Regions from separate parts of the Streptomyces sp. NPDC029674 genome, predicted to be linked through region 2. Evidence: riboswitches for the same ligand, from Rfam matches in the RefSeq annotation. Region 2 holds a riboswitch; each other region holds the start of a gene.
The links. Region 2 has a riboswitch for cyclic di-AMP ahead of ACI2L3_RS09955 (transglycosylase family protein). Riboswitches for the same ligand answer to the same signal wherever they lie in the genome.
Positions count from the first base shown of each region.

Region 1 (7,118 bases), on a different contig from region 2:
GACCGGACCGCTCCGCACCCGGAAGAGAGAGGCGTGCCATGAATCGCCCGTCCGCCCGCCACGTCCTGCCCGAGTTCACCGAACGCACCAGTTCGGGGACGCGGACCATGGATCCCTACTCGAAGCTCCTCGAAGAGCGGATCGTCTTCCTCGGTACGCCCGTCGACGCCACCTCGGCGAACGACGTGATGGCGCAGTTCATGCATCTGGAGTACCAGGCACCGGACCGCGACATCTCGCTGTACATCAACTCCCCCGGCGGCTCGTTCAGCGCGATGGCCGCCATCTACGACACCATGCGGTTCGTCAGCTGCGACGTGGAGACGATCTGCCTGGGCCAGGCCGCGTCGGAAGCCGCCGTCCTGCTCGCCGCCGGCACGCCGGGCAAGCGGTTCGCGCTGCCCGGCGCGCGCGTCCTGATCCACCAGCCCGCCCTCCCCGAACCGGTCCGGGGCCAGGCCACGGATCTGGCGATCCAGGCCGCTGAACTCCTGAGCACACGGCGGCTGTTGGAGGAGATGCTCGTGCGGCACACGGGACAGAGTCCGGAGCGGGTCGGCGCGGACATCGAGCGGGACAAGATCTTCGACGCCCGGGCCGCCCTGGAGTACGGGTTCGTGGACCGGATCGTCCCGAGCCGCAAGAGCTCGCTCGCCGCCCGCGATCCGAGGTGACGCACCGATGCCGCCGCCCGAACTGCCGCCTCTGCCCGCCCTGACGCACGCCGAGGCGGAGTTGATCGACCGCTATCTCGAAGTCGTCGACCTGCTCGGCCGCATCAACCCCGCCCGCGCCGAGCACACCTACGGCGGACTGCGCGCCGCCCAGGCGCTGGTCGGCCGGGCGACCGCCCTGCGGGACGCGCTCGCCCTCATGCACCAACGGGGCGAGAGTGAGGTGCACGCACCCACGCTGGCCCGGGCGTTGCGCGTTCTCGACGGCGAGCGGCGGGCCCGGCGGCTCACCGTGCCACCCGCGCAGGGCTGCTGAGACCCCGTCGGCCGCCTCGCTCCCGGCGCCGGAACGTCTGGGTCCATTTCGAAACGGACCAGTCGGGCTACCCCGGACGGCGTACGCGCACGTCGTTATCCGCACGGTCCGAAGTTGCGACGAGTGAGTACAGCAGGGGCGGAATTATGTATTCCGCTGCTGGTCGAGCGGTCGTCAGAGAGTGCGGCCGCAGGTCGAATTCGGCAGTGTCCACCTGAACAGGTCAGTCGTGAGTAGCCTCACAAAACACCGTTTCGGCTCGGTTTTCGGGCCCTTTTCGGGTCAAGATCCCTTCCGACGACAAGCCCCCGCCACAGCGGCGGGGCGGTCCGGGCGGACGCCGAGTCCTGCCGCCACCCGGATGACCGGTCGACATCGGTGCAACGGCAGGAGTGGAGGACCCAGGTACGACGGGCCCGTCCGAGAAGTCGGGACGACGCCCTTGGGGTTAAGCCGCAGAGCATGACGCGGCCGGGCATCTTCGCCTGCCCGAACCCGACAGGTCATCCTTCACAGGCGGCTGACGAAGGGTTGCGCATGACCGCGCTGAATCATGTTCCGTCGCTGCTGAGCAGGACCGGTGCCGCATCGGTCCTCACGCTCGCCGTCGTAGGCGGCACCGTCGTGGCCCCCGGGCTCACGTCGGAGGCCGAGGCAGCGACCCACGGGACGAAGGCGCTCAAGATCGCGGCGTCCAAGAAGGGCTCCCCGTACGGCTACGGGGCAGCGGGACCCAACCGGTTCGACTGCTCGGGGCTGACGCTCTACTCGTTCAAGAAGACGGGCAAGAAGCTGCCTCGCACGGCCGCCGCGCAGTACAACAAGACCAAGCACATCTCCAGGTCCCAGCGGACCCGCGGCGATCTGGTGTTCTTCCACTCCGGTCGGAACGTCTACCACGTCGGGATCTACGCGGGTAACAACCGCATCTGGCACGCCCCCAAGAGGGGGACCGTGGTGCGCCTGGAGAAGATCTGGTCCAACAGCGTCTGGTACGGCAGGGTGCGCTGACCGAGCGGTGGTCCGCCGGCGCGCGCCTCGCACCGTCAGGTGCCGGTGCTTGGAGCGCGCCGGCGGGGATACCCGTGCGGGATGTCCGACGACTTTTCCTGCACCGCCCGCAAGGAGGCGCCGCTGGAGCGCGCGGACCGGAACTTCGCGGAGCTGCTCCAGGAACTGAGGGTGACGCAGACCGGCGTGCAGATCCTCTTCGCCTTCCTGCTCACCCTCGCCTTCAGCCCGCGGTTCCCCTCGCTCGACGCCGTGCAGCGCGGCACCTACGTCACGACGCTGCTGCTCGCGGTGCTCGCCGCGGCGCTGTTCACCGCTCCGGCGGCGCTGCACCGCTCGCTGTTCCAGCAGCGGGCCAAACCGCTCATCGTGCGGGTCTCGTCCCGGCTCGCCGCGCTCGGCCTGGGCGTGCTGGTGATGACGCTCACCGGTTCCGTGCTGCTGGTCGTCGACGTGACGGCGGGGCGGACCGAAGGGGTCTGCGCGGCCGTGGGGACGCTGCTGGTGTGTGTCGGGCTGTGGGGCGTCCTGCCGCGGCTCGTACGGCGTCCTGTGGCGCGCGTCGAGGCGGCGCCCCAGGAGGAGGCGCACATCGGCCCTGCGGGGGTGCGAGGAGGAGCGCCACGGCCGCTGCGCCGGGAGCGGTGCCGGTGACGCGCCCCGTGCCGCTGGAACCGCCCGTAGCGGGGCGCGGCCCAGCCCGTCAGTCGGCGGCTTCACGGGGGCCGCGTTGGACGGGGACCTGCCAGGGCAGCGCGATCCACACGGTCTTGCCGCCCTCGTCGGTGGGGCTGACCGAGAGCCTGCCTCCGCACTCGGCCGCCAGCCAGCGGATGATGACCATGCCGCGGCCGTTGTCCTGCTGGACGGCGGCGGGGAGCCGCTTGGGGTAGCGCGGGTGGCTGTCGGTGACACCGATGCGCAGCTGCTCGTCACGGTCGAGTTCGAGATCCACGGTGAAGGTGGGCGACTGGCCCAGAGTGTGCTGTACGGCGTTGGTGGCGAGTTCGGAGACAATGAGCCTGATCGTGTCGGCCACCTCCGCGTCACCGGGCAGGCCCCATTCCGTGAGCACACGCGATACGTATTTCCGGGCGGCGGGGACCGAGACAGGATCGCTCGGCAGGGTGACGGAGGCTTCCTGGTGGTCTGCCATGGCGACATGTCCCTTTCCCGCCGGGACCGGTCTCCGACTCGCGGCGGATGACTCGAGGACAGTCCCGGACTGGTGCTTCGCGCCAGCCTGCCACTCCTTGGCCGGTCACGGGTGGCGATCCACCGAGATGTGCATATATCTGTCGCTCGAAGCGGTGAACTCTGCTACGGCAGACCGTATTTGGGCGGGAGAGCGGTACTTCCTCTAATCTCGCCTACTGCCCCGCCCTGCCGCCGGGAGATCCGACGGCTCCGTCCGGAAGGAGACGGGCATGCAGTACGGCCCCGCGGTGCGCCGTCGTCAGCTCGGCGCCGCCCTGCGCGCCCTGCGCGCTCACGCGGGACTCACGAGCAGCGAGGCGGCGGCCAAGGTCGGCTGGCACCAGTCCAAGGTGAGCCGGATCGAGACGGGCCGCAGCGGTGTGAAGGCCGCCGACGTGCGGCTGCTGATGGAGGCGTATCAGGTCAAGGATCCGCAGCGCAGCGAGCTGCTCATCGCGTTCGCCGGGTCCGACGATCCGGGCGCGGGGCGTCATCACTGGTGGAAGGCCTATCGCGATCTGCTGCCCGCCACCTACCGCGATTTCATCAGCCTGGAGTCGCAGGCGAGCTGGGTGCGCACCCTGGAGACCACGGTGGTTCCCGGCCTGTTGCAGACCTCCGAGTACGCGCGGGCGGTGACCCGGGCCGCGCTCGGCGGGCTGCCGGAGGATCAGGTCGACGCGCTGGTGGAGGTCCGGCTCGCCCGGCAGGACGTGTTGCGCGCGGATCCGCCGTTGCGGCTGAGCGTGGTGATGGACGAGGCGGTGCTGCGGCGCCCGGTGGGCGGTCCGCGGGTGTTCGCGGGGCAGTTGGTGCGGTTAAGGGAGGTGTCCCACATGCCTCACGTCCGACTGCAGGTGTTGCCGTTCACCGCGGGCGAGCATGTGGGTCTGATCGGTCCTTTCGTTATTTTTTCATTTCCGGACATTGCTGATCTGGATGTGGTTGTTCTCGACCATTTGACGAGTAGCCTCTACCTCGAACGGAAAGAAGACCTCCAGGCGTACACGGAGGCCTTCAACTCCCTTCAGGTACAAGCGCTCTCACCCGAGGACTCAACGGATTTCATCGCCGGGCTATGCGACGGCGCGTAAGGAGGCACAATGACCGCAATGCCTCGGTACGTACCTTCCAGCACGAGAATTCAAGGTGCGCGGTGGCAGCGCAGCAGCTACAGCAACGGAATGAACAACTGTGTCGAGACAGCCACACTCGACTCGGGTCCGTCGGCCGGCCTGCGCGCCGTGCGTGATTCCAAGAACACCGCAGGGCCCGCCCTGCTCTTCTCCCCCGGCCCCTGGGAGTCGTTCGTCAACTGCCTCCGGTAGGCAGTCCCGGCCCGTCGCGGGTCCGGCACGCTTCACCGGGGTGCGTTGCGGCTGATCACCCGTACCGCACCGGCGATCTGCGCGTCGGTGAGATCGGCGCGGGCGGTCAGCCGCAGCCGTGAGATGCCGTCGGGCACCGACGGCGGCCGGAAGCAGCCCACGGCGAGACCCTCCGCCCGGCAGTCGGCGGCCCACTGCACGGCCTGTTCCGGTGACGGTGCGCGTACGGAGACGACGGCGGCGTCGGGCCGTACCGCCGAAAGCCCCTCGGCCGTGAGACGGCGGTGCAGCTCGGTCGCGACCTCGCGGGCCCGTGCGGCCCGGCCCGGCTCGCGGCGCAGCAGGCGCAGGGCCGCGAGTGCGGCGCCTGCCGCGGCGGGCGCGAGGCCGGTGTCGAAGATGAAGGTGCGGGCCGCGTTCACCAGGTGCTCGATGACCTCGGCCGGGCCCAGTACGGCGCCGCCCTGGCTGCCGAGGGACTTCGAGAGGGTCAGGGTGACCACGGTGTCGGCCGTGCCCGCGAGCCCCGCCGCGTACGGGGCGCCCCGGCCGCCGTCGCCGAGCACACCGAGTCCATGGGCGTCGTCGACGATCAGTCCGGCGCCGAACTCCCGGCAGGCGGCGGCCAGTTCGGTGAGCGGTGCCATGTCGCCGTCGACCGAGAACACCGAGTCGGAGACCATGACGGCAGGGCCTTCGTGGGCGTCAAGCACCTTGCGTACCGCTTCCGGGTCGGCGTGCGGCACCACCTGCGTCGTCCCGCGCGCGAGCCGGCACCCGTCGATCAGGGACGCGTGGTTGCCCGCGTCGGAGACGATCAGCGAACCGTGCGGGGCGAGCGCGGTGACGGCGGCGAGGTTCGCCGCGTAGCCGGAGGAGAAGACGAGGGCCGCCTCGAAGCCGCAGAAATCCGCGAGCTCACGCTCGAGCTCCGCGTGCAGTTCCGTGGAGCCGGTGACGAGCCGGGACCCGGTCGCGCCGCCGCCCCAGCGCCGGGCCGCGGCGGCCGCGCCCTCGGTCACCTCCGGGTGCCGGGTCAGGCCCAGGTAGTCGTTTCCCGCCAGATCCAGGAGGCCGCCCGCGTCGGCGGGGCGCGGGCGCAGGGTGCGGACGAGTCCGGCGTCCGCGCGCAGCCGCGCCTGCTCGTCGAGCCAGCCGAACGCGCCCGTCACGGGGTGCCTGTTTGTAGACATTGCACAGACCTTAGTCGCCGTGCCACCTGGCCAGGGTGTGGCAATACCCACACCTCAAACCGTTTCTGTTGTGCGAACTCTCCTTGGCCCGGCAGGCTGCGGTGCGTAAGGATCAGCGCCATGGACCTGCTGAACACGCTGGTGGACAAGGGGCTTCGGCGCGAGCTGCCGACCCGCGAAGAGGCGCTGGCCGTCCTGGCCACCTCCGACGACGAACTCCTGGACGTAGTGGCCGCCGCCGGGAAGGTGCGGCGGCAGTGGTTCGGGCGACGGGTGAAACTCAACTATCTGGTCAACCTCAAGTCGGGCTTGTGCCCCGAGGACTGCTCGTACTGTTCGCAGCGCCTCGGCTCCAAGGCCGAGATCCTGAAGTACACCTGGCTGAAGCCGGACGAGGCCTCGCAGGCCGCGGCGGCCGGGGTCGCGGGCGGCGCCAAGCGGGTCTGTCTGGTCGCCAGCGGCCGCGGCCCGACGGACCGTGACGTCGACCGGGTCGCGCAGACCATCGCGGCGGTCAAGGAGCAGAACGAGGGCGTCGAGGTGTGCGCCTGCCTCGGCCTGCTCTCCGAAGGTCAGGCGGAGCGGCTGCGGGGGGCGGGCGCGGACGCGTACAACCACAACCTCAACACCTCCGAGGCGACGTACGCGGACATCACCAAGACGCACACGTACGCCGACCGTGTCGACACCGTGCAGAAGGCGCACGCGGCGGGCCTCTCCGCCTGCTCGGGGCTGATCGCGGGCATGGGCGAGAAGGACGAGGACCTGGTCGACGTCGTCTTCTCGCTGCGCGAGCTCGACCCGGACTCGGTGCCGGTGAACTTCCTGATCCCCTTCGAGGGCACGCCGCTGGCCAAGGAGTGGAACCTCACGCCGCAGCGCTGTCTGCGCATCCTCGCGATGGTCCGCTTCGTCTGCCCGGACATCGAGGTGCGCATCGCGGGCGGCCGGGAGGTGCATCTGCGCTCCATGCAGCCGCTCGCCCTGAACATCGCCAACTCCATCTTCCTGGGCGACTACCTGACCAGCGAGGGCCAGGCCGGCCAGGCCGACCTGGACATGATCGCGGACGCCGGCTTCGAGGTCGAGGGCACGGATCAGGTGACGCTGCCGCGGCACCGGGTCGACGCGGCCGCCGCCGCAGGCTGCGGCTCGCACGAGGGGGGCAGCTGCGGTCCCTGCGGCTCCGAGCCCGCGGCCGAGCCGTCGGCGGAACCCGTGGCCGATGCGAACGAAGCACGTACGGACCTGGTGGCGGTACGCCGCCGGGGCGCGGGAACGGACCTGGCGCCCAATGCCTGACCTCTCCACCGCGGACCTGCTCGCGCTCGACCGGCAGCACGTCTGGCACCCCTACGGGCCGATGCCGGGCCGCCAGGAACCCCTGGTCGTCGAGTCG
Region 1 is NZ_JBJDPY010000013.1:10,090-17,207, reverse strand. It holds gene ACI2L3_RS28110 (ATP-dependent Clp protease proteolytic subunit) at 39-674, shown strand; gene ACI2L3_RS28105 (hypothetical protein) at 682-990, shown strand; cyclic di-AMP (ydaO/yuaA leader) riboswitch at 1,348-1,524, shown strand; gene ACI2L3_RS28100 (C40 family peptidase) at 1,528-2,001, shown strand; gene ACI2L3_RS28095 (DUF6328 family protein) at 2,083-2,655, shown strand; gene ACI2L3_RS28090 (ATP-binding protein) at 2,705-3,157, opposite strand; gene ACI2L3_RS28085 (helix-turn-helix domain-containing protein) at 3,429-4,292, shown strand; gene ACI2L3_RS28080 (DUF397 domain-containing protein) at 4,302-4,526, shown strand; gene ACI2L3_RS28075 (8-amino-7-oxononanoate synthase) at 4,559-5,719, opposite strand; gene bioB (biotin synthase BioB) at 5,840-7,021, shown strand; gene ACI2L3_RS28065 (adenosylmethionine--8-amino-7-oxononanoate transaminase) at 7,014-7,118, shown strand, end outside.
Region 1: it holds a riboswitch for cyclic di-AMP, as region 2 does, so the genes downstream of both, ACI2L3_RS28100 (C40 family peptidase) here and ACI2L3_RS09955 (transglycosylase family protein) in region 2, are expected to answer to the same signal.

Region 2 (7,118 bases):
CTCGGTGCCCCAGCGCAGGGCCTCGGAGAAGGACTCCGCGCCGATCGGGGCGATCATGAACTCCTGGATGTCGACGTTCGAGTCGGCGTGCGACCCGCCGTTCAGGATGTTCATCATCGGGACGGGCAGCAGGTGCGCGTTGGGGCCGCCGAGGTAGCGGAACAGCGGCAGGTCGCTGGCCTCGGAGGCGGCGTGCGCGACGGCGAGCGAGACGCCGAGGATGGCGTTGGCGCCGAGCGAGCCCTTGTTGTCGGTGGCGTCCAGGTCGAACATGGCCTGGTCGATCAGGCGCTGCTCGGTGGCGTCGTAGCCGACGAGCTCCGGGCCGATCTGCTCGATGACGGCGAGGACGGCCTTCTCGACACCCTTGCCCTGGTAACGGTTGGGGTCACCGTCACGGAGTTCGATGGCCTCGAAAGCACCGGTGGAGGCACCGGACGGAACGGCGGCACGACCGGTGCTGCCGTCGTCGAGGCCGACCTCGACCTCGACCGTGGGGTTGCCTCGGGAGTCCAGGATTTCCCGGGCTACGACGACGTCGATGGACGGCACGAGCATCTCCTTCTGGGAGTGTGACGCGTAAACACGATTACGCCGGGCCGCTTCGGCCCTGCGTCTCCTGAGCCTAACCGGCCCGGAGGCTTCGGCCAGCCGACCGCCCGTCCCCTGGGACGACACAAGGCCCAAATGGCGTGGAATCCGGGCGTAAGACCACGTTCTCTACTCGCTAGTAGCGAACATGGGGACAGTCACCGGGGGCGGACATGGCCCCGCCCCGGTGCGTACGGGGGATACACGCACCGGGGCGGGGAGCCCGTGGGGACGGGGTGGGACGGCCGTGCGTCCGCCGAGGCACGGCCGCGACCGGGTCCGTCAGCTGAGGTGCAGCTGCTGGCCGGGGTAGATGAAGTCGGCGTTGTCGATGATGTCGCCGTTGAGCTTGTAGACCTTCTGCCAGCCGCCCTTGACGTCGTGCGACTCGGCGATCTTCGACAGGGTGTCGCCCGTCTTGACCTTGTACTCGCCGTCGCCCTTCTTGACCGTCTTGCCGGTCGGGGTCTCGACGGTCTTCTTGGACTCGGTCTGCGGCGCGGGCTGCGGCTTGGGAGCGGCCTGCTTCGGCGCCTGCTGCTGCGGAGCGGCCTGCTGCTGCGTCTGCTGCGGCTGCGGCTTGCTCTGCTGCTGCGGGGCCTGCTGCTGCGAGCCGCCGCCGCTGCTGGGCGAGGCGCCCGAGAGGCCGACGCCGCAGGACGGCCAGGCGCCCTTGCCCTGGCCCGCGAGGACCTTCTCGGCGATCTCGATCTGCTGGGCCTTGGAGGCCTTGTCGGCGGTCGGCGCGTACTTCGTACCGCCGTACGCGGCCCAGGTGGAGGCGGAGAACTGCACGCCACCGTAGTAACCGTTGCCGGTGTTGATGGACCAGTTGCCACCGGACTCGCACTGGGCGACGGCGTCCCACTCGGACGTGGTGGCTGCGGAGGCCGAGCCGGCCGCCATCAGCGGGGCGGCGACGGCCGCGCCGGTCACGCCGACGAGCGTGGCGACACGGGTGGCCTTGGACGGGCGACGGTGCTTGCCCTTGCCGGAAAGCAGCATGAGTTGATCCCCTACACCGACGCCTGCGAGGTGAGCTGTCGGGTTCGGGCCGATGTGGTTGCCCGGCCGCACTTCTCGAGTGCGACTTCACCCCTAGCCGTTTCCGGCACTTACCTTGGGTCCCCCGCTCCTGCCCACGGCGCTCTTGAGCGACGACTGTTCCCGTCCGGCCGTTGGCAGGATTCGGCGTACCGACCGGCGGGGCTCACCAGTGGCGAGCGGTCACGACCGTAGCCACGCTCCCCACGGAATTTCAAAGACGATCAGGGCTTCTGAGACCCATCTCTCACTCGCGCCAATCCGGACAACAGGTGTCAAGTCCCCCGCAGACGCATCGTCAATTTCCGTTACTTTTCGCCCAGATCGAGGCTCTGACCGGGGAGAATGAGGTCCGGGTCGGCTCCGACGGTCTTCTTGTTCTCGCTGTAGAGCTCGTGCCATCCGCCGTCGACGCCCAAGTCGTCCGCGATGACCGAGAGGTTGTCGCCGGAGCGGACCGTGTACGTCCCGTCGGCGAGCTTCTCGGTGCGGTCGCCGCCGCGCGAGGCGTGCCGTCCGGGACGGTCGCCGGCGCTGTCGCTCTCGTCCGCGCGGTCGCCCCGGTGGCGGCCGGCGGAGGAGCCGTCGGAGTCCGCGGCGTCGTCGGCCGGTTCGGTCGACTTCTCGGGCGTGGGCGAAGTGGAGTCCTTGTCACCGGACTTGCGGGACTCGCCCTTGCCGTCGGCGTTCTCGGCGTTCTCGGCGTTCTCGGCGTTTTCGGCGTCGCCCTTGCCGCTGTCCTTGCCGCTCTCGCCGCCCTTGTCGTCCTTTTCGCCGGACTCGTCGTGATTCTTGTCTCGCGAATCGTCACCGGAGGGCTTGCGCGGGCCCTCTGACGGGTCGCCGGAGTCACCGGCCGCCTTGTCCGCCCCCTCGGGCTTCTTGGCGTCCTTGGCGTCCTTGTCGTCCTCGGAACCCTTGGGATCGGCCGAGTCCTTCGTGTCGGTCGTGTCGGGCGACTCGGAGGGCGTCGGCGCGATGGGACCGCCCGGGTCGACGTCGGCCGCGGCACCGTCCTTGGAGAGACCGGCGATCGGGGCGCAGCTCGGCCAGGCGGCGGTGCCCTGGTCGTCGAGGATCTTCTCGGCGACGGCGATCTGCTGGGAGCGGCTGGCCTGGTCGGCGCTGGTCGCGTAGTCGAGGCCGCCGTACGCCTCCCACGTCTCCTGGGAGAGCTGGAGCCCTCCGTAGTAGCCGTTGCCGGGGTTGGCGCTCCACGCGCCGCCGCTCTCGCACTCGGCGAGCTTCTCCCACGTGGTGGTCTCGGCGGCGCTCGCGCTGGTGGCGCCGAGCAGCGGGATGGCGATGGCTGATCCGGTGACTCCTGCCGCGACGATGAGGGCCGGGGCCTGGCGGGGGCGTCGGTGACGACCATTGCCGGAGAGCATGCGGGTGCCTTTCAGGAGACTGCAGCGACGACTTGGGCGCCTGGGGCGCTCAAGTCGTCGTGAACGTAGCCGCAGTCGAACGCTTGTCACAAGTCGATGCAGCGGAGATCACGTGAACATCACAGTCCTGATGGGCCGTCAGCAGGGTGTACGGCCGGACCCGTTTTCTGTGCGGTTGTGAACTCCGCCGTGAACTCCACGGGCAGTGTCCGCAGTCCTCGCATGATCAGCCCACCACGCCACCGCAAATCGGCGGGGTCCGCCGCCAGTTGCAGGTCGGGAAGGCGCCGCAGCAGGGTCGCGAGGGCGGTGCGGCCCTCCAGGCGGGCGAGCGGGGCGCCGAGACAGTAGTGGATTCCGTGCCCGTAGCCGAGGTGCTGGTTGTCCCGGCGGGAGAGATCGAGGGTGTCGGGTTCGTCGAACCGGGCGGGGTCGCGGTCGGCGGCGGCGAGCACGACGAGGACGGGGTCGCCCGCCGCGATGTCCTGTCCGCCGATGCTGAGCGGCTCGGTCGCGAACCGCCAGGTGGCGAGCTCCACGGGCCCGTCGTAGCGCAGCAGCTCCTCGATGCCGGTCTCCAGGAGACCGGTGTCGCCCTCGTCCAGGGCCCGCTGCAGCCGCTCGCGCTGCTCGGGGTGGGTGAGCAGGGCGTACACCCCGTTCCCGATGAGGTTGACGGTGGTCTCGAACCCGGCGAACAGGAGGATGAAGGCCATCGCGGCGGCCTCGTTCTCGGTGAGGTGCTCGCCGTGGTCGGAGGCCTTGATGAGACCGGAGATGAGGTCGTCGCCCGGTTCGAGGCGCTTGCGGTGGATCAGCTCGGCGAGGTAGCCGCGCATCTTCTTCACCGACCGCGCGACACCGCCGCGCGGGCCGCCCCCGTGCCGGATCATCATGCCCGCCCAGTCGCGGAAGTCGTCCTGGTCCTCGCGGGGGACGCCGAGGAGGTCGCAGATGGCGTAGATGGGGAGGGGGAAGGCGAACTCGTGGATGAGGTCGGCGGTGCCCTGCTCGGCGAACCGGTCGATGAGCCGGTCCGTCAGCTCCTGCACGCGCGGCGCGAACTCGGCCACGCGGCGGGGCGTGAACGCCTTCGCGACGAGCCGGCGCAGCCGGGTGTGGTCCGGCGGGTCGATGTTGAGCAGATGCGTCATCAGCTCGGCCTTGCGCTCGCCCGGGATACCGGTCTTGCCCTTGGCGTGGGCGGGCTCGGCGTGGTGGGCCGGATTCTTGCTGAGCCGCTGGTCGGCGAGGGCCTGCCGGGCGTCCGCGTACCGGGTGACCAGCCAGGCCTCCACCCCACTGGGCAGCCGCTGCCTGCTCACGGGCTCGTTGTCGCGCAGCCAGGCGTACGCGGGGTAGGGGTCGGTGGCGAACTCCCAGGTGAAGAGCTCGGGCCCCTGGGCCTCCGGCGGGGTCTCCCGGGCGCTCCCGGTGGCGGACGGGTCGGTCTTTTCGGTCACTCCTTGACGGTATCCGGCCGTGCGGCCGGGGCGGAGCGCAGGTGGGCGAGGGTGGCGGCGGCCTGCTCGTCGCCCTTACCGGCCGCCTGCGCGAACCAGTACTGGGCGCGGGTGAGGTGCAGGCGGGCGGCCGCATGTGCCGTCGAGGCGGTGCCGTCGGCCCCGGCCGTCTCCAGATGCCGGACGGCTTCCGCGTACTCACCGAGCGCCGACAGCTCCATGCCGACGGACATCGCCGAGTCGGGCTCGCGCTCCACCACCCGGCGGTACCAGTACTTGGCGTCCGCCAGGTCACCGGCGGCACCGGCGAACTCCGCGAGCACCCGCATCACGTCGACGTCACCCGCCTCCCCCTGCGGCCGCAGGGCGGCCCTTGCCGCCGCGAGCAGCGGGCCGTGCGCCGCCGGGCTGTGCTTCCACACGCTCCGGACCATGGCCCACCAGCCGTAGCGGTCGACCACCGGGAAGTCCGGCGCGCGCATGGCTTCCGCGACCAGCGGGCCGCATGCCTTCCAGGTGTCCTCGCGCTCCCCCGGTACGAGCAGTCCGGCCACCCCCGACCGGGGCGCGCACGCCCACGCCAACGCGTCCTCGTACGTCTCCCCCTTCACCTCCTCCCGCTCCTCGTACTCGTCCGCCACGCCCTTCAGCGCCTCCAGCGGCAGCGCTCCGGCTGTCGAGTTCCGGGCCAGGTCGATCGTCGCGCGCACCAACAGGTGGCCGAGCAGCCGGGTTCCCGAGCGCCGCGCCCTGCGCCACTCCTCCCACAGGTCCGGGCCGAGGGCCAGGAACTCCGTGACGCCCAGGTCCCCGCGCCACCGGAGGGCGTCGGCGAAGCGCGGGTCGTCGACCGTCGCGAGCCGCGCCAGCTCCGCCTCGCTCCACTCGGTGGGGACCTCGACGGTCTGGGCGACGCTCAGGACGCGGGCGGCCGGATGATTTCCGAAGCGGTGCCGGTCGTACGCCTCGTCCCGCATCGTCGCCAGGACCAGGACGCGGTCATGGATGAGCCGGGAGAGGACGCCGGGCGTGCCGGGCTCCGCGAGGTGGCCGTCGAGGTCGTCCAGCCACACCACGTGGGTGCGTGTGGCCTCCCGGCCCCGGAGCTGCTCCGGGAGGTCGCTCAGGTTCGCTCCGGCGCCCGCGACGAAGACCCGCGTGTCGTCGGGCACGCTCGCCCGCAGGGCCGCCCACGCCGTCGAGGTCTTTCCGGACAGGGGGCCGCCCGTGACGATGACGAGGCCGCCGTAGTGCGCGGCCTGCCTCAGGAGGACGGACAGCTCGTCGTCGCAGTCCCTGATGGCGTAGGGCGGCAGGGCCGTCGCACCGGGGAACCGGCGGGTGGGGCGCACGCCGAGGCCGAGGCGGCGGAGCCCGTCGATGCGGGGCCAGCCGTCGGCGGCGGCGTGCTGGGGCGCGGGCGGCGCGTTGACGGTGACCGAGCCGATGGAGTCCGCCTGTACGACGGCGGCCTGGGTGCCGCCGGTGACGGAGTTCCGCGCGGCGGGGCCGGCCTGCGCCTCGGCCTCCTTCACGCCCTCGGGCTGGGCGGCGGTGTACCAGGGTGTGAAGTCGGTGGCGAAGTCCCCGGTGGCGTCGGCAGTGTCGACCGCAGCGCCGGGAGCGAAGCCGGCCACGATCTGACGGAGGCGTTCCGTCAGGGGCGGGCCACCGGCTCTGAGGTGGTGGCTCAGCGCAGCAGTCCAGAGCTGCCGCAGTTGGGCCGAGGCGGCAGACCTCCTGCGCGCCCGAAGCCTGTCGAGGGTGAGGTCGAGCTCGGCCCGGCTCTCTCTGTCAGACGAATCCCGGAAGAACTCCGTGAACCCATGCCGAACCGACCGCCATCGAGCCTCGTCCGCCCACATCGCCCCCACGAGGAGATCGGCCGCCTCGGCGGCCAGCTCCTCCAACTCCGTTGCCACGCAAGCCCCCACGCCCATCGAACCGCCTGGAGGGGCAACGGTACTAAGCGCCGACCCCTTCGGCCGCCCGCACCGCGTCCCGATAGGCCCGCGCGGCCACGCGCAGAGCCGCCTCCGGGTCGACGCCCGCCGCCTCGGCGCGCAGGGCCAGCGCGAGGAGTTCGTAGCCGACGCCCTCCCCGGTGGGCACCGCCACCTCGAGGCCTGCCGTCCGCACCCGGGACGCCAGCTTCGCGGCGAGCGCGAGGCCGGGCTGGCCGAGGGGGATGCCCTCGGTCACCGATGTGCGCCGCTTCTCCTCCGCCTTCGTGCGGAGCCAGTGCGCCTTCACGTCCTCCGGCGTGTCCGCCGAGTCGTCACCGAAGACGTGCGGGTGGCGGTGGATGAGCTTGTCGACGATGCCGCCCGCGACGTCGTCGATGGAGAACGGGGCGTCGCCCGGATCGCCGGAGGCCTCCTCGGCGATCCGCGCGTGGAAGACGACCTGGAGCAGGACGTCGCCGAGCTCCTCGCGCAGCTCCTCCCTGTCGCCCTCCTCGATCGCCTCGACGAGCTCGTACGCCTCCTCGATCGCGTACTTCGCGAGGCCCTTGTGCGTCTGCTGCGAGGACCACGGGCACTCCTCGCGGATCCGGTCCATGACCTGGACCAGGTCGAGCAGGCGCGCGCCCGGCAGGTCGTACGAGGCGGGCAGGAGCTCCAGGTCCGGC
Region 2 is NZ_JBJDPY010000003.1:557,751-564,868, reverse strand. It holds gene eno (phosphopyruvate hydratase) at 1-552, opposite strand, end outside; gene ACI2L3_RS09955 (transglycosylase family protein) at 874-1,596, opposite strand; cyclic di-AMP (ydaO/yuaA leader) riboswitch at 1,601-1,748, opposite strand; gene ACI2L3_RS09950 (transglycosylase family protein) at 1,944-3,023, opposite strand; gene ACI2L3_RS09945 (cytochrome P450) at 3,143-4,486, opposite strand; gene ACI2L3_RS09940 (sel1 repeat family protein) at 4,483-6,408, opposite strand; gene ACI2L3_RS09935 (nucleoside triphosphate pyrophosphohydrolase) at 6,452-7,118, opposite strand, start outside.

Region 3 (7,118 bases), on a different contig from region 2:
TTCCGGTGCGCGAGCTGGGCCCCGCCCAGATATGCGAGTACGAGCCGGAGGTCCGCGGCCTCGCCGCGATCCACGTCGGGACGACGGGCATCTGTGACTACAGCGCGATGGCGCGGCACCTGGCCGACGCCTCCGGAGCGGAGATCCGGTACGGCGCGGGGGGTACGGCGGTCCGCATCGACCGCCGCCCCGACCGCGGCGTCGCGGTCCGCACGGCGGACGGCTCCGTCGTGCGCGGCAAGGTCCTCGTGAACTGCGCGGGGCTGCACTGCGACCAGATCGCGCGGCTCACCGGGGACGACCCGGCCATGCGGATCGTCCCCTTCCGGGGGGAGTACTTCGAGCTGGCCCGCCCCGAGCTGGTGCGCGGCCTCGTCTACCCCGTGCCCGACCCGGCCTTCCCCTTCCTCGGCGTCCACCTCACCCGCGGCATCGACGGCGGCGTCCACGTGGGGCCGAACGCGGTCCCGGCGCTGGCCCGCGAGGGGTACGACTGGTCGGTCGTCCGCCCCCGCGAGCTCGCCGGCACGCTCGGCTGGCCCGGCTCCTGGCACATGGCCCGCCGCCACTGGCGGTACGGGGCGGGTGAGCTGCGCCGCTCCGCCTCCAAATCCGCCTTCACCGACGCGGTGCGCAGGCTGCTGCCCGCGGTCCGCCCCGCCGACCTGGTCCCGGCGCCCGCCGGCGTCCGCGCCCAGGCGGTCCTGCGGGACGGCACGCTGGTCGACGACTTCCTGATCCGGGAGGGGGCGCGCACGGTCCACGTACTGAACGCGCCGTCGCCTGCCGCGACGGCGTCCCTCCCGGTGGGGAGGGAGGTTGCTCGTCGGGCGCTGGGGGTTTTGCGGGGGTAGGCCCCGCCCTCCCGTAAAATTGCCGCACTGTGTCTGAGTCATCCCATACCCCCGACGTCCCCGGCGCCTCCGGCGCTCCCGAGGTTTCCGACGCGACCCGCGTCTCCCGGTCCGGGGGGCGGGTGCAGGCGGCGCCGCGGTTTCCCGGGGGGCCGGCGCCGGACCCCGCGGGGTCGCACCACGAGCGGCGGATCCGCAGCTTCCAGCCACGCCGCAGCCGGGTGACCACCAGCCAGGGGGACGCGCTGCGTCGGCTCTGGCCCAAGTGGGGGCTGGACATCGACGGGCTGCGCACGCTGGATCTCGCCGAGCTGTTCGGGGACGGGGAGACGCCGTCCGCCAAGCCCGTCGTCCTGGAGATCGGCTTCGGGATGGGCGAGGCCACCGCGAAGATGGCCGCCGCCGACCCGGACACCGGCATCCTCGCCGTCGACGTGCACACCCCCGGCCAGGGCAATCTCCTCGGCCTCGCCGAGCGGAACGGCCTGACCAACGTCCGCGTGGCCAACGGCGACGCGATCATCCTGCTCCGCGAGATGCTGCCGCCCGCCTCCCTCGACGGGCTCCGCGTCTACTTCCCCGACCCCTGGCCCAAGGCCCGCCACCACAAGCGCCGCCTGATCCAGCCGGAGTTCCTGACGCTGGCCGCGCCCTCCCTCAAGCCGGGCGCGATCCTGCACTGCGCGACGGACTGGGAGCCGTACGCCGAGCAGATGCTCGAGGTGCTCACCGCGCACCCCGACTTCGAGAACACCCAGGCCGACGGCGGATACGCCCCACGCCCCGACTTCCGCCCCCGCACCCGCTTCGAGGGCCAGGGCCTGGACAAGGGCCACGTCGTCCACGACCTGCTGTTCCGCCGGATCGCCCCGCCACAGGACTGAGGCACCGTCGCGGTCACTTGCCACCCTCGTTAGGGTCGACGACGTGGCCACCAGTCCTCCGTATCCGATACCCCCCGAGGCGCCCGCCCCGGGGGAGCTGCGCCGCGTGCGCTGGTGGCAGCGGCGCGCGATACGCGTGGCCGCACTCGTCACGCTGCTCGCCCTCTCCGGCCTGGTGATCCTCGCCCTGGTCAGGGAGCAGACCGGCACCGAGGGCTTCCTGGTCGGGCTCGGCCTCGCGACCGTCCCCGTACCGCTGCTCGTCGCCGCGTTCCGCTGGCTGGACCGGGTCGCCCCCGGCCCCTGGCGGAACCTCCTCTTCTCCTTCTCCTGGGGCGCCTGCGCGGCCGCGCTCATAGCGATCGTCGCGAACAGCTTCGCGATCCGCTGGATAGCCACCGCCACCGCCGACCCCACCAGCGCCGACACCCTGGGCGCGACCGTCATCGCGCCGATCGTCGAGGAGAGCGCCAAGGCGGCGGCCGTACTCCTCGTCTTCCTCTTCCGCAGACGCGACTTCACCGGCATCGTCGACGGCATCGTCATAGCCGGGGTGACCGCGACCGGTTTCGCGTTCACCGAGAACATCCTCTATCTGGGCAACGCCTTCGTCACCGACCAGCTCAGCCGCGACAGCGGCCTCGCGTCGGTGACCGCCGCGACCTTCTTCGTGCGCGTCGTCATGTCCCCGTTCGCGCACCCGCTGTTCACCGTCATGACCGGCATCGGCTTCGGCATCGCCGCGCTCTCGGCCGAGCACCGGCACCTGCGCCGCGTGCTGCTGCCGCTCACCGGGCTGCTCCTCGCGATGGGCGTGCACGCGCTGTGGAACGGCTCGGCGGTCTTCGGGCAGTACGGCTTCTTCGCCGTGTACGCCCTCTTCATGCTCCCGGCGTTCGGCCTGCTCACCTGGCTGGCGATCTGGACCCGGCAGCGCGAACTGCGCATGATCCGCGCCGAGCTGCCCGTGTACACGGCGGCGGGCTGGCTCACACCGCCCGAACCGTACGCGCTCGGCTCGATGCGGGCCCGCGCGCTGGCCCGCGACTACGCCTCGTACACCTGGGGAAAGGCCGCGGCCCGCACGGTCGCGGAGTACCAGATGTACGCGACGTCGCTGGCGTTCCTGCGCCACCGGGGGCGCCGCGGCCGCGCCGGTGCCGACTTCGTCGTACGCGAGCGGGAGCTCCTGGAGAAGCTCTGGGAGCGCCGTGAGCCGGCCCGCCCAGCCCTGGCGTACGCGGCCGGGGCGACGGCGCCGGTGATGCCCCCGATGCCGTACGCGCCCTATGCGCCGTACGGCCACGCCCCGCCCCCGTCCCCCTACGGGCAGCCGCAGCCCTACCCGGCGGCCTACGGCTACCCGGCGTACAACCCCTACCGCTCCTAGGGCACGCCTCCCCGGAACCCTCAGGCGGACGCCGCGGTCAGCGCCGCGACCTCCGCCTCCGTCAGCTCCAGGTCGGCCACCGCGAGCAGCGCGGGCAGCTGCTCGACCGTGCGCGCCGAGGCGATCGGCGCCGCCACGGTGGGCTGGGCCGCGAGCCAGGCGAGGGCCACGGTCGCGACCTGCGCGCCGCGCGCCCCGGCGATCTCGTCGAGCGCGGCGAGGACACGGTCGCCCCGCTCAGTGCCCACGTACTCCTCGACCCGGCCGCTGCGCGCGCTCTCCACCTGGGCGCCGGGGCGGTACTTGCCGGTGAGGAAGCCGGACGCGAGGCCGTAGTAGGGGACGGCGGCGAGGCCGGAGCGGGAGGCGACCTCCTGGAGCGGGCCCTCGTAGGTGTCGCGGGAGACGAGGTTGTAGTGCGGCTGCAGCGCGACGTACCGCGCGAGGCCCTCGCGGTCGGAGAAGTCGAGGGACTCCTGGAGCCGCTCGGGCGTGATGTTCGAGGCGGCGATGGCCCGCACCTTGCCGGCCCGCACCAGCTCGTCGAGCGTGCCGATGATCTCCTCGACGGGGACCGACGGGTCGTCGTAGTGGGTGTAGTAGAGGTCGATGTAATCGGTGCCGAGGCGGCGCAGCGAGGCGTCGACCGCACCCTTGACGGTGGTCGCGGAGAGGCCCTTGTACTCGGGGTGCGCGCCGGCCTTCGTGGCGATGACGACGTCGGAGCGGTTGCCGCGCTCGGCCAGCCACTCACCGATGACGGTCTCGGACTCGCCGCCCCGGTTGCCCTCCACCCAGGCCGAGTAGACGTCGGCGGTGTCGATGAAGTTGCCGCCGGCCGCGGTGTAGGCGTCGAGGACGTCGAAGGACGCCGTCCGGTCCGCGGTCCAGCCGAAGACGTTGCCGCCGAGGGAGAGCGGGAAGACCTCGAGGTCGGAAGAGCCAAGCAGGCGAAGAGAAGTCATACGTTCCTCAACGCGGCCGCCGGAGACGGAATTCCGTGTATGGCTCACCGAAACGGCAACCGGCAGCCCTGGCGTCGGGGGGTTGTCGCCAGGACCGCCGGAGTATTCGGGGGAGTACGGCTGTGTCCCGGGGCCATGTCAGGGGTTCAGACCCTTGCTCTGCAGCCAGCCGAGCGGGTCGATCCCGGAACCGCCGGGCGTGTGGACCTCCAGGTGGAGGTGGGGGCCCGTGACGTTGCCCGTCGCGCCGACGCGGCCGATGACGTCGCCCGTGCTGACCTTCTGGCCCGCGCTGACGTTGAGCGACGACTGGTGGCAGTACCAGACCTCCGTGCCGTCCTCGAGTTCGAGCACGGTGCGGTAGCCGTACGCGCCCGCCCAGCCGGCCTCCTTGACGGTGCCGGTGTGCACGGCCTTGAGGGGGGTACCCGTGGGAGCGGCGAAGTCCAGACCCGTGTGATGCCCGGAGGACCACATGGAACCGGCGTCACCGAAGTGCGACGTGAGGGTGTACGAGGAGGTGGGGATGGCGTAGCTCTTGGCGAGCTCGGCCCGGCGCTCGGCCTCGGCCTTCGCCTTCCGGGCCTCCTCCTCCTTCTTCTTCTTGGCGGCGGCCTTGGCGTCCGCGGCCTTCTCGGCCGCTTTCTGCTGCTCGGCGGCCTCTTCGGCGGCCTTCTTGACGGCGGCCTCCTCGGCCGCGGTCCGCACGGCGGTGTCCGCCTGGTCCTGCTGGTTCTCGGCCTGCTGCATGATGCGGGCGCGCAGCGCCTCGCCCGCGTCGGTGGTGCCCTGCTCGGCGTCGGCGGTGCTGACACCGGCGGCGGTGAGCGGTGCGGCGGCCGCGACCGTGGTCGTCTCCGGCGCGTCGTCGGCCATCAGGGAGCCGACGCCCGGCAGGGACTCGGCCTCGGGCAGCGAGTCCGCGACGGCGCCGACGCCCGGCAGGTCGGGCATGGATATGGAGACCGGCGGCTTGCCGTCCTGCGCGGTGGCGATGCCGCCCGCGCCGACGGCGGCGATGACGCCCACGCCGAGCACGGTGGAGCTGCGGGCGAGGCCGCCGCCGCTCTTCTTGTGCACGCGGTGCCTGCCGCGGACGGGACGGATGGACTCCTCGGTGGGGTTCCACTCCTCGAAGGTCTCGGTGGAGCCCTCGTCGTACGAACCGAAGTCGTCGTCATTCGGCACGTACACGGCTTGGGGGGCAGGCCGGTTGGACGCCACTGGGGCGCGCTCCTTTCCTTCCTTCTCGCCTACCGGGTTAGCTGACGGGTTCGGAGCAGGAAGGTCTCCTACGAACAGCCGGCGCGTAGGCACAGCTGCCCGATTCACCCCAAGTTGGTGGTTCCCCGGCTCCCTTGCGGGATTAGGCGCGTGCGCGCGGAGCCGCCTCGAGTGACGGCTGGGACGACCGCGCTGCGTTATCGAACGTTAATAGACAGGGGGTCCGTATTCCAAGCCGTTCCGGTTGATCGTTAACGCTCATCGGCTGTACGTACCGGGACACGAGGGTGCGGAACGGGGCGAGTTGACCCCGCCCCTCCAAACACCGGAGCTTCACATTTTCTTGACAGAGCGTCAGTTGTTATGCGGAGCGGTGTACTTCAGTCACCACCGGTGACCCCCACCTCGCCGGCGGTGGGCCGCCGCACCGCGAGCAGCGCCATGTCGTCCGTCATCGCGCCTCCGGTGTGCCGCCGCACCTCCCCCGCGAGGGCGGCGAGCAGCGCGTGCGGGCCGCCCCTGCCGGGGAAGATCCGCCCGCCGAGCCGCGTCGCCGGATCGTAGAACTCCCCCGCCGCGTCGCGCGCCTCCGACAGGCCGTCCGTGTAGAAGAGCAGCGTCGCGCCGGGCGGGAACTCCGACTCGTCCGCCCGGTCCGGCCAGACCCCGAGGTCGCCCATGCCGAGCGGCAGCGCCGGCTCGCTCGCCGACATGACGCACAGCCGCCCGTCGCCGCGCAGCAGCAGTGGCGGCGGGTGCCCGCGGTTGATGAGGCGTACGGAACCCTCGCCGTGCCGGATCTCGGCGAGGACGGCGGTGGTGAACCCCTCGAACGCGTCGAGACCGTCGCGCCGGGTGCCCTCGCGGGCGAGCGCCCGCTCCAGGCGCTGCGCCACCGCCTCCAGGGTGGCCTCCTGCTCGGCGGCCTCCCGGAAGGCACCGATGACGACGGCGACCGCCGCGACTGCGCCCATGCCCTTCCCGCGTACGTCGCCCACGATGAGCCGTACGCCGTGCGGGGTGTCCTGCACGGCGTACAGATCGCCCCCGATGAACGCGTCGGCCTGCGCGGCCTCGTACCGTGCCGCGATGTCGAGCCCGCCGATGCGCGGGTCCGGCGCGGGCAGCACGGCGCGCTGAGTGGCCTCGGAGATGGAACGGGCGATGGCGAGCCGGTCGTTGCCGCGGCGCACGACACGGTTGATCACGATCGCGAGGGCGGCGACGGTCGCCACGGTGACCACTTCGGTGACGGCCTCGACATGGCTGCTGACGCGGTTGCCGTAGTGCAGGAAGAGGACGGCGCCCGTGGCCGCGGCGCCGGTCAGGACGGTGTTGAGCAGCGAGTAGAAGGGGGCGGCGATCAGCGGGGCGGCCGTGAAGAGCGGGGCCGCGGTGAACTCGGCCGGAGTCGCGGCGTCGTACCCGACACCGACCATGAGGAGCAGCAGCGGCAGTATCCGGACGAAGGCACGCTCGGTCCCGGTGGCCCCCCTGGCCGCCCTGGCCTCCCTGCCGCCGGGTCCTCCTCGCTGCCCCACCGCTTGTCTCCCGCCGACTCCGCGCCCATGACCGCGCTCCACTCAGGGTTCCCGCAGCGGGGGAAGGGTGCGACCCGTGTGGGCCGAGCGGGTTACGGACGCGTACGCCCTCTGGGGCCACGGAAAACACCCAGGGCCCGGAACCATGTTCTGGTTCCGGGCCCTGGGTCTTCAGTAGCGGGGACAGGATTTGAACCTGCGACCTCTGGGTTATGAGCCCAGCGAGCTACCGAGCTGCTCCACCCCGCGTCGGTGAACCC
Region 3 is NZ_JBJDPY010000012.1:280,051-287,168, reverse strand. It holds gene lhgO (L-2-hydroxyglutarate oxidase) at 1-854, shown strand, start outside; gene trmB (tRNA (guanosine(46)-N7)-methyltransferase TrmB) at 977-1,738, shown strand; gene ACI2L3_RS27960 (PrsW family intramembrane metalloprotease) at 1,782-3,128, shown strand; gene ACI2L3_RS27955 (aldo/keto reductase) at 3,149-4,093, opposite strand; gene ACI2L3_RS27950 (M23 family metallopeptidase) at 4,232-5,317, opposite strand; cyclic di-AMP (ydaO/yuaA leader) riboswitch at 5,329-5,476, opposite strand; gene ACI2L3_RS27945 (PP2C family protein-serine/threonine phosphatase) at 5,698-6,858, opposite strand; tRNA gene ACI2L3_RS27940 (tRNA-Met) at 7,034-7,107, opposite strand.
Region 3: it holds a riboswitch for cyclic di-AMP, as region 2 does, so the genes downstream of both, ACI2L3_RS27950 (M23 family metallopeptidase) here and ACI2L3_RS09955 (transglycosylase family protein) in region 2, are expected to answer to the same signal.

Region 4 (7,118 bases), on a different contig from region 2:
TCGACCTGGCGAATCCGGGAGCCGACGCCAAGAGCGCCCCGGGCGGACTCACCGTCGCCTGAAACAGGCCGACCGCACCGGCCCCTATCGAACGAACCTCGAACGCAGAGCCAAGGCTGTGCCCACAGTCCCCCGAAAGACGGCCGAATGCCCGTTTCCTGAAACCGTGAAACCTGCCGAAGATTGTCGCGCCCGTATACCGCCGGGTACAGTCGCCGCACTGCTCCGCCCCTGCTGCCGAGGCGAAAGAGAAGTTGGTGAACGACCGTCACCCGTCGGGGAGCTCGACTCCCCCGTCCTCGGCACCCGGCGCCGACCAACCGCACTACCCGACGTACGACCAACAGGGCGCCCAGCACGGCGGCTACGGCTACGACACCTACTCCACCGGCACCTTCGCCACGACCGGTCCCGACACCGGAAGCTTCGATACCGGCAGCTTCGCGACCGGCGGTTTCGACACCGGTACCTTCGCCACCGACCCGCTCTTCGGTGACATGCCGGGCGCCGCGCACGACACCGGCCAGTGGGCGACCACCACAGCCACCACGGCCCCGCCGCAGCAGACGACGCTCGTCCAGGATCCGTACGCCGCGCAGTACTACGCCGAGACGTACGACACCGGCAGCTACGACACCGGCTCGATGTGGTCGACCGGTGGCTACCAGCAGCTCGTCGACATCCCCTCGCAGCCGGGCCCCGACTCCACGGGCCAGTGGGACACCGCCGCCTGGAACCAGGCGCCGCAGACCGGCGAGTGGGACACGCAGACCTTCGACACGAGCGCGTACGAGCCGCACGACGCGGGCCCGCCGGACGACGCGCCCCAGTCGTACGAGGCGGAGCAGCCCGAACTCGACCAGTACGAGATCAGCGCCGACGCCGCGTACGGGGCCACGGACTCCGAGCCGGCCACCACGGATTCCCGGAGCGCCGCCCCCCGGCCGTCCCGCTCCTCCCGCGGAAAGAGCGGCGGCGCCGACGGCGGCGGCCGCTCCAGGACCCGCCGCAGGAGCCCGGCCAAACGATCCGCCCTGTTCACCGTCGCGGTGCCCTCGGCCTGCGTGATGGGGGTCGCCGGAGTGGCCGCCGCCTCCGTGGGCAACTTCGGCGGGGACGACGACAAGAAAGAGACGACGGCTTCGGCTCCGGACGTCACGTCCGTGCAGCCCTCCGCCGCCAACAGCAAGCTGGACACCCAGCTGGCGAACCTCTCCGCCGACGCAGGCGACTTCGCGGACCGCGCGAGCCGCACGCAGGAACGCATCGACCTCAAGGCCGAGAAGGCGGCCGCCGAGAAGAAGGCGGCGGCCGAGGCGGCGCGCAAGGAGCGGCTGCGCCCCAAGTTCGCCCTGCCGGTGAAGCAGCACGGCCTGAGCGCGCAGTACGGGCAGGCGGGCGTCAACTGGATGTCCGCGCACTCCGGCATCGACTTCCCGGTGTCGTACGGCTCGGAAGTCTTCGCCGCGACCGACGGCACCGTGTCGACGAAGTGGAACAGCGCCTACGGCAACATGGCGATCGTCACCGCCAAGGACGGCACGGAGACGTGGTACTGCCACCTCTCCACGCACAAGATCTCCAGCGGTCCCGTGAAGGCGGGCGAGACCATCGCCTTCTCCGGGAACTCCGGCAACTCCACGGGCCCGCACCTGCACTTCGAGGTGCGGCCGGCCGGCGGCTCGGCGATCGACCCGCTGCCGTGGCTGCGCAGCCACGGCCTCGACCCGACGTAACCCCGGCCGCCGCACCCGGCCTTACGGCCTCACCTCTACAGCTTCTCCACCGGCGCGTACCTCAGCAGCAGACGCTTCGGCTTGGGCTCTCCGAAGTCCACCGTCGCCTCGGCGTTCGCACCCGTGCCCTTCACTCCGACCACGGTCCCGAGGCCGAACTGGTCGTGCGTGACCCGGTCGCCGACGGCGAGCGACACCACCGGCTTCTCCGTCGCGCGGCGCGTGGCGAAGCCCTGCGCGCCACCGGAACGGGAGCGCGAGGAGGACAGCGACGAGGCGATTCCCGCGGCGGGGCCGGACGACGCGGGGGCGCCGACCGAGCCGGTCCGCTTCCAGTCCAGGTGGGTGTCCGGGATCTCTTCGAGGAAGCGCGACGGCGGGTTGTACGACGGCTGGCCCCAGGCGCTGCGCATGGAGGACCGGGTCAGATAGAGCCGTTCACGCGCGCGCGTGATGCCCACGTACGCGAGGCGGCGCTCCTCCTCCAGCTCCTTGACCTGCCCGAGGGAGCGCATGTGCGGGAAGACGCCGTCCTCCATGCCGGTCAGGAACACCACGGGGAATTCGAGGCCCTTGGCGGTGTGCAGGGTCATGAGCGTGATGACTCCGGAGCCGTCGTCCTCCTCGTCGGGGATCTGGTCGGAGTCTGCGACCAGGGCGACGCGCTCCAGGAAGTCGGAGAGCGTACCGGCCGGGGCGGCGCCCTCCTCGCCCTCGGCAGCCGCACTGTTGTCCTGCTCGAACTCCAGGGCCACGGCGGCGAGCTCCTGGAGGTTCTCGATGCGCGTCTCGTCCTGCGGGTCGGTGGAGGCCTGCAGCTCGGCGAGGTAACCGGTCCGCTCGAGCACGGCCTCCAGGACGACGGCCGGGCCCGCGCCGGACTCGACGACGGTCCGCAGCTCCTCCATGAGCGTGTTGAAACGCTTGACGGCGTTGGTGGAGCGGGCCGCCATTCCGTAGGCCTCGTCGACGCGGCGCAGGGCCTGCGGGAAGGAGATCTTCTCGCGCTGCGAGAGCGCGTCGATCATGGCTTCGGCGCGGTCGCCGATGCCCCTCTTCGGTACGTTCAGGATGCGGCGGAGCGGGACCGCGTCCTCGGGGTTGGCGAGAACGCGCAGGTAGGCCAGCACATCGCGGACCTCCTTGCGCTCGTAGAAGCGGACGCCGCCGACGACCTTGTAGGGCAGGCCGACGCGGATGAAGATCTCTTCGAAGACACGGGACTGGGCGTTCGTCCGGTAGAAGATCGCGACGTCGCCGGCCTTGGCCTCGCCCGCGTCGGTGAGGCGGTCGATCTCGTCGGCGACGAACTGGGCCTCGTCGTGCTCGGTGTCGGCGACGTATCCGGTGATGCGGGCGCCCGCGCCCTGGTTGGTCCACAGGTTCTTGGGGCGGCGGCTCTCGTTCCGCTCGATGACCGCGTTCGCGGCGGTCAGGATCGTCTGCGTGGAGCGGTAGTTCTGCTCCAGGAGGATCGTCGTCGCGTCGGTGTAGTCCTCCTCGAACTGGAGGATGTTGCGGATGGTGGCGCCGCGGAAGGCGTAGATGGACTGGTCCGCGTCACCCACCACGCACAGCTCGGCCGGGTCGTCCTCGTCGCCTCCGGAGGGGCCGACGAGCTCGCGCACCAGGGCGTACTGGGCGTGGTTGGTGTCCTGGTACTCGTCGACCATGACGTGCCGGAAACGGCGCCTGTAGTGCTCGGCGACGTCCGGGAAGGCGCGCAGCAGGTGGACCGTCGTCATGATCAGGTCGTCGAAGTCCAGCGCGTTCGCCTCGCGGAGGCGGGACTGGTACATCGCGTAGGCCTGGGCGAGGGTCTTCTCGAAACCGTCGGCCGCCTGACCGGCGAAGTCCTCCTCGTCGATCAGCTCGTTCTTCAGGTTCGAGATCTTGGCGCTGAAGGACTTCGGCGGGAACTTCTTCGGGTCGAGGTCCAGGTCGCGGCAGACCAGGGCCATGAGGCGCTTGGAGTCCGCGGCGTCGTAGATCGAGAAGGAGGAGGTGAAGCCCAGCTTCTTGTACTCGCGGCGCAGGATGCGGACGCAGGCGCTGTGGAAGGTCGAGACCCACATCGCGTTCGCCCGGGGGCCCACGAGCTGCTCGACGCGTTCCTTCATCTCGCCCGCGGCCTTGTTCGTGAAGGTGATCGCGAGAATCTGGCCGGGGTGCACGCCGCGCTCGGCGAGGAGGTACGCGATGCGGTGGGTCAGCACGCGGGTCTTGCCGGAACCGGCGCCGGCCACGATGAGCAGCGGGGAGCCGGCGTGCACGACGGCCGCGCGCTGGTTCTCGTTCAGCCCGTCGAGGAGCGACGCCGGGTCGATGACCGGGCGCGGGGCGCCGTCGCGGTAGTGCGACTCCCGGGTCATGGGCGCGTCGAACTTCCCGTCGAACAGGTCGTCCGGAATGGGCTCCGGAGCGCTGTCCTCGGGCGGCGGCGGGGGCGCTTCGTCCGCGGCCCGGGAAGGCTGCAGGTCCGCCAGGAAGCTGTCATCAAAGAGGCTGCTCATCGCCTCCCGAGTCTAGGCGGCCCCACTGACAACCCGCTGCGGGTTCCGGTCAGCCCGGGTCTTCCTACGCCCCGCCCACGGACGATCACGCTCCGCTACGCCTTTGACCGCCCGCGCCACGCCCGCGTCAGGGAACTCGTAAAGTCACGAAAATGTATCGGGCATATCGAACATCAACCTTCACAGGGACCACACGCGTTGGCTAGCGTGCCCGGCGGGCCACTCGTCCCCCCACCGGCGAACCCCGCCGGGAACGGGCGGCCTCCGCCGAGTCCGACCTGTTCGGAGCCGGGGACCCACCAGAACATTGGGGTGAATCGGTCCCGTACGAAGTACGGGACCGTAGGGCAGCCTTCCGGAACACCCGCCCGAACCCGACAGCTAACCCGGTAGGCGGTCCACGGAAGGAGTCGCCTCCCTTGGCGTCGCACCGCAAGCCGCGGACCCGTACAGCCGGCCTACGCACGGCCCCCGCCATCGGCATCACGACGGCGGCCCTCACCTCCGTCGCCCTCCTGGCACAGAGCGCGCAGGCGGCGCCCTCCGCGCCGGCCAGGCCCAGCCTCGAAGAGGTCCAGAAGAAGGTCGACGAGCTCTACCGGCAGGCCGGCGTGGCCACCCAGAAGTACAACTCGGCCAAGGAGCGCACCGACAAGCAGCGCAAGAAGGTCGACCGCCTCCTCGACGACGTGGCGAAACGCACGGACGAGCTGAACGACGCGCGCAAGGAGCTGGGCTCGTTCGCCGCCGCCCAGTACCGCACCGGCGCCGTCTCCGAGACCGCCACGATGATGCTCGCCAACGATCCGCAGGGCTACTTCGACCAGAACCACCTGGCGGACCGGCTGACCACGCGCCAGAAGAAGGCGGTCGACGACTACCAGGCGCAGCAGGCGTCGGCGACCAAGCAGCGCACGAAGGCCGCGAAGAGCCTCGAGACGCTGAGCGACTCGCGGGACGACCTCAGGACGAGCAAGCGGACCGTCCAGAAGAAGCTGGGTGACGCGCGTGAGCTGCTTTCGAAGCTGACAGCCGAGGAGAAGGCGCGGCTGGCGGAGATCGAGCGGAAGAAGAAGCTGGAGGCCAAGCGCAAGGCCGAGAAGCTGGCCCGTGAGCAGGCCGCCGAGGCGGAGCGGGAGCGCAGGGCCGAGGAGGCGGCGCAGCGGGAGAAGGAGCGGGAAGCCGGCCAGGGCTCCGGATCCGGCTCTGATTCCGGTTCCGGTTCCGACGCGGGCTCGGGTTCCGGTTCGGGCTCCGGCTCCGGATCCGGCTCGGGAAGTACTGACGGCAGCTACGCCACCAAGGCCGCGAAGGTCATCGACTTCGCGGAGGCCCAGATCGGCAAGCCGTACGTCTGGGGCGCCACCGGCCCCGACTCCTACGACTGCTCCGGACTCACCCAGGACGCCTGGAAGGCCGCGGGGATCTCCCTGCCGCGCACCACATGGGACCAGGTGAAGGTCGGCACCACCGTGAAGACCGCCGACGCCAAGCCGGGTGACCTGGTGTTCTTCTACGACGACATCAGCCACGTGGGGATCTACATCGGCAACGGCAAGATGATCCACGCCCCGAAGCCGGGCGCGAACGTCCGCGTCGAGTCGATCTACTACATGCCCATCCACAGCGTGGTGCGCCCCGCGTAAGGGCGAAGCACGCTCTTGAGGCCGACGCACCTCTACGCGCGCGTGGCCCGCATCCCCCCCGGATGCGGGCCACACGCGCGTAGAGGCGGAAAACTCAGGTCCACAGCACCGCGATGAAGATGTTCGCCGTGGTCAGCAGGCCGACCGCGCCGAACATGCCCTTGTCGACCTTCTCCTCGTCCCGCTTCACATAGACCAGCGCGAGGATCACGATCAGCACGGCCATCTTGATGCCGATCTTGAGGTTGTTGACCGCGTTGTCGTCCGCCTGGTTGAGGCCCACCAGGACAACACCGGTGACGAGCATGATCAACGCCCCGTGCAGCATCCCGGGGCTGAACCGTGCGGTGCCCTGGCCCATCTGCTTCATCTGGGTCAGGAAGCCACCCAGGAGCGAGGCGATGCCGATGATGTGCAGGCCGACGAAGAGATGGATGAGTAGGTCCATGAGGCCGGAGCCTAGCCGGGTCCCCGGGCGGCCGTGGCAGGTGCCCCCATATCACCACCCCCTGACCCGGCAAGTCGGAAACGAGCCATCGGTCACAGCCGCGCGCGAAGCAGCCGTCGGCCCGCGAGCCGCACGGTCGTAGTCGGTCACTGTCCGCCCTCTTCCGCCAGTTGCGCACAATCCCTCACCAACCCGTGACGGCCAGGTTTAGCGTCCTCCACCAGGTGGCCGGCTCCCCACCGCCGTCCGACCCGGGACGGCCGTCGGTCACCACCGCCGAGAAACCCGGCGGCGGCCCGTTCCCCCTGTGCGGGCCGCCGCCGGACACGTAAGGAGCCCCACTTCGTGGCAGCGCACCGCAAGCCCAAACAGCGCTCGCTCAGCGGCAGCACGGCCCGTACCGCCGCGACCCTCGCCCTCGTGGGAGCCGCGTCGGCGACCGTCTTCGACGGCACGGGACACGCGGACCCCCGGCTCAGCCCCGCCGAGGTGAAGTCCAAGGTCGACTCGCTCTACCGCGAGGCGGAGACAGCCACCGAGAAGTACAACGGCGCGAAGGAGAAGGCCGAGAAGGCGGAGAAGACCCTCCGCGAGCTGCGCGACACGGCGGCCCGCAAGGCGGAGAAGCTCAACTCCGCCCGCAACAGCCTCGGTTCGTACGCCGCGGCGCAGTACCGCGCGGGCGGCATCGACCCCTCAGTGCAGCTCGCCCTCTCCTCCGACCCCGAACAGTTCCTGGACCGCGCGGCCCGCGCCGACCGGGCCGGCAGCCGCC
Region 4 is NZ_JBJDPY010000006.1:178,213-185,330, forward strand. It holds gene ACI2L3_RS16420 (lipase family alpha/beta hydrolase) at 1-62, shown strand, start outside; gene ACI2L3_RS16425 (M23 family metallopeptidase) at 258-1,736, shown strand; gene pcrA (DNA helicase PcrA) at 1,772-4,249, opposite strand; cyclic di-AMP (ydaO/yuaA leader) riboswitch at 4,505-4,661, shown strand; gene ACI2L3_RS16435 (NlpC/P60 family protein) at 4,669-5,895, shown strand; gene ACI2L3_RS16440 (hypothetical protein) at 5,990-6,343, opposite strand; gene ACI2L3_RS16445 (NlpC/P60 family protein) at 6,689-7,118, shown strand, end outside.
Region 4: it holds a riboswitch for cyclic di-AMP, as region 2 does, so the genes downstream of both, ACI2L3_RS16435 (NlpC/P60 family protein) here and ACI2L3_RS09955 (transglycosylase family protein) in region 2, are expected to answer to the same signal.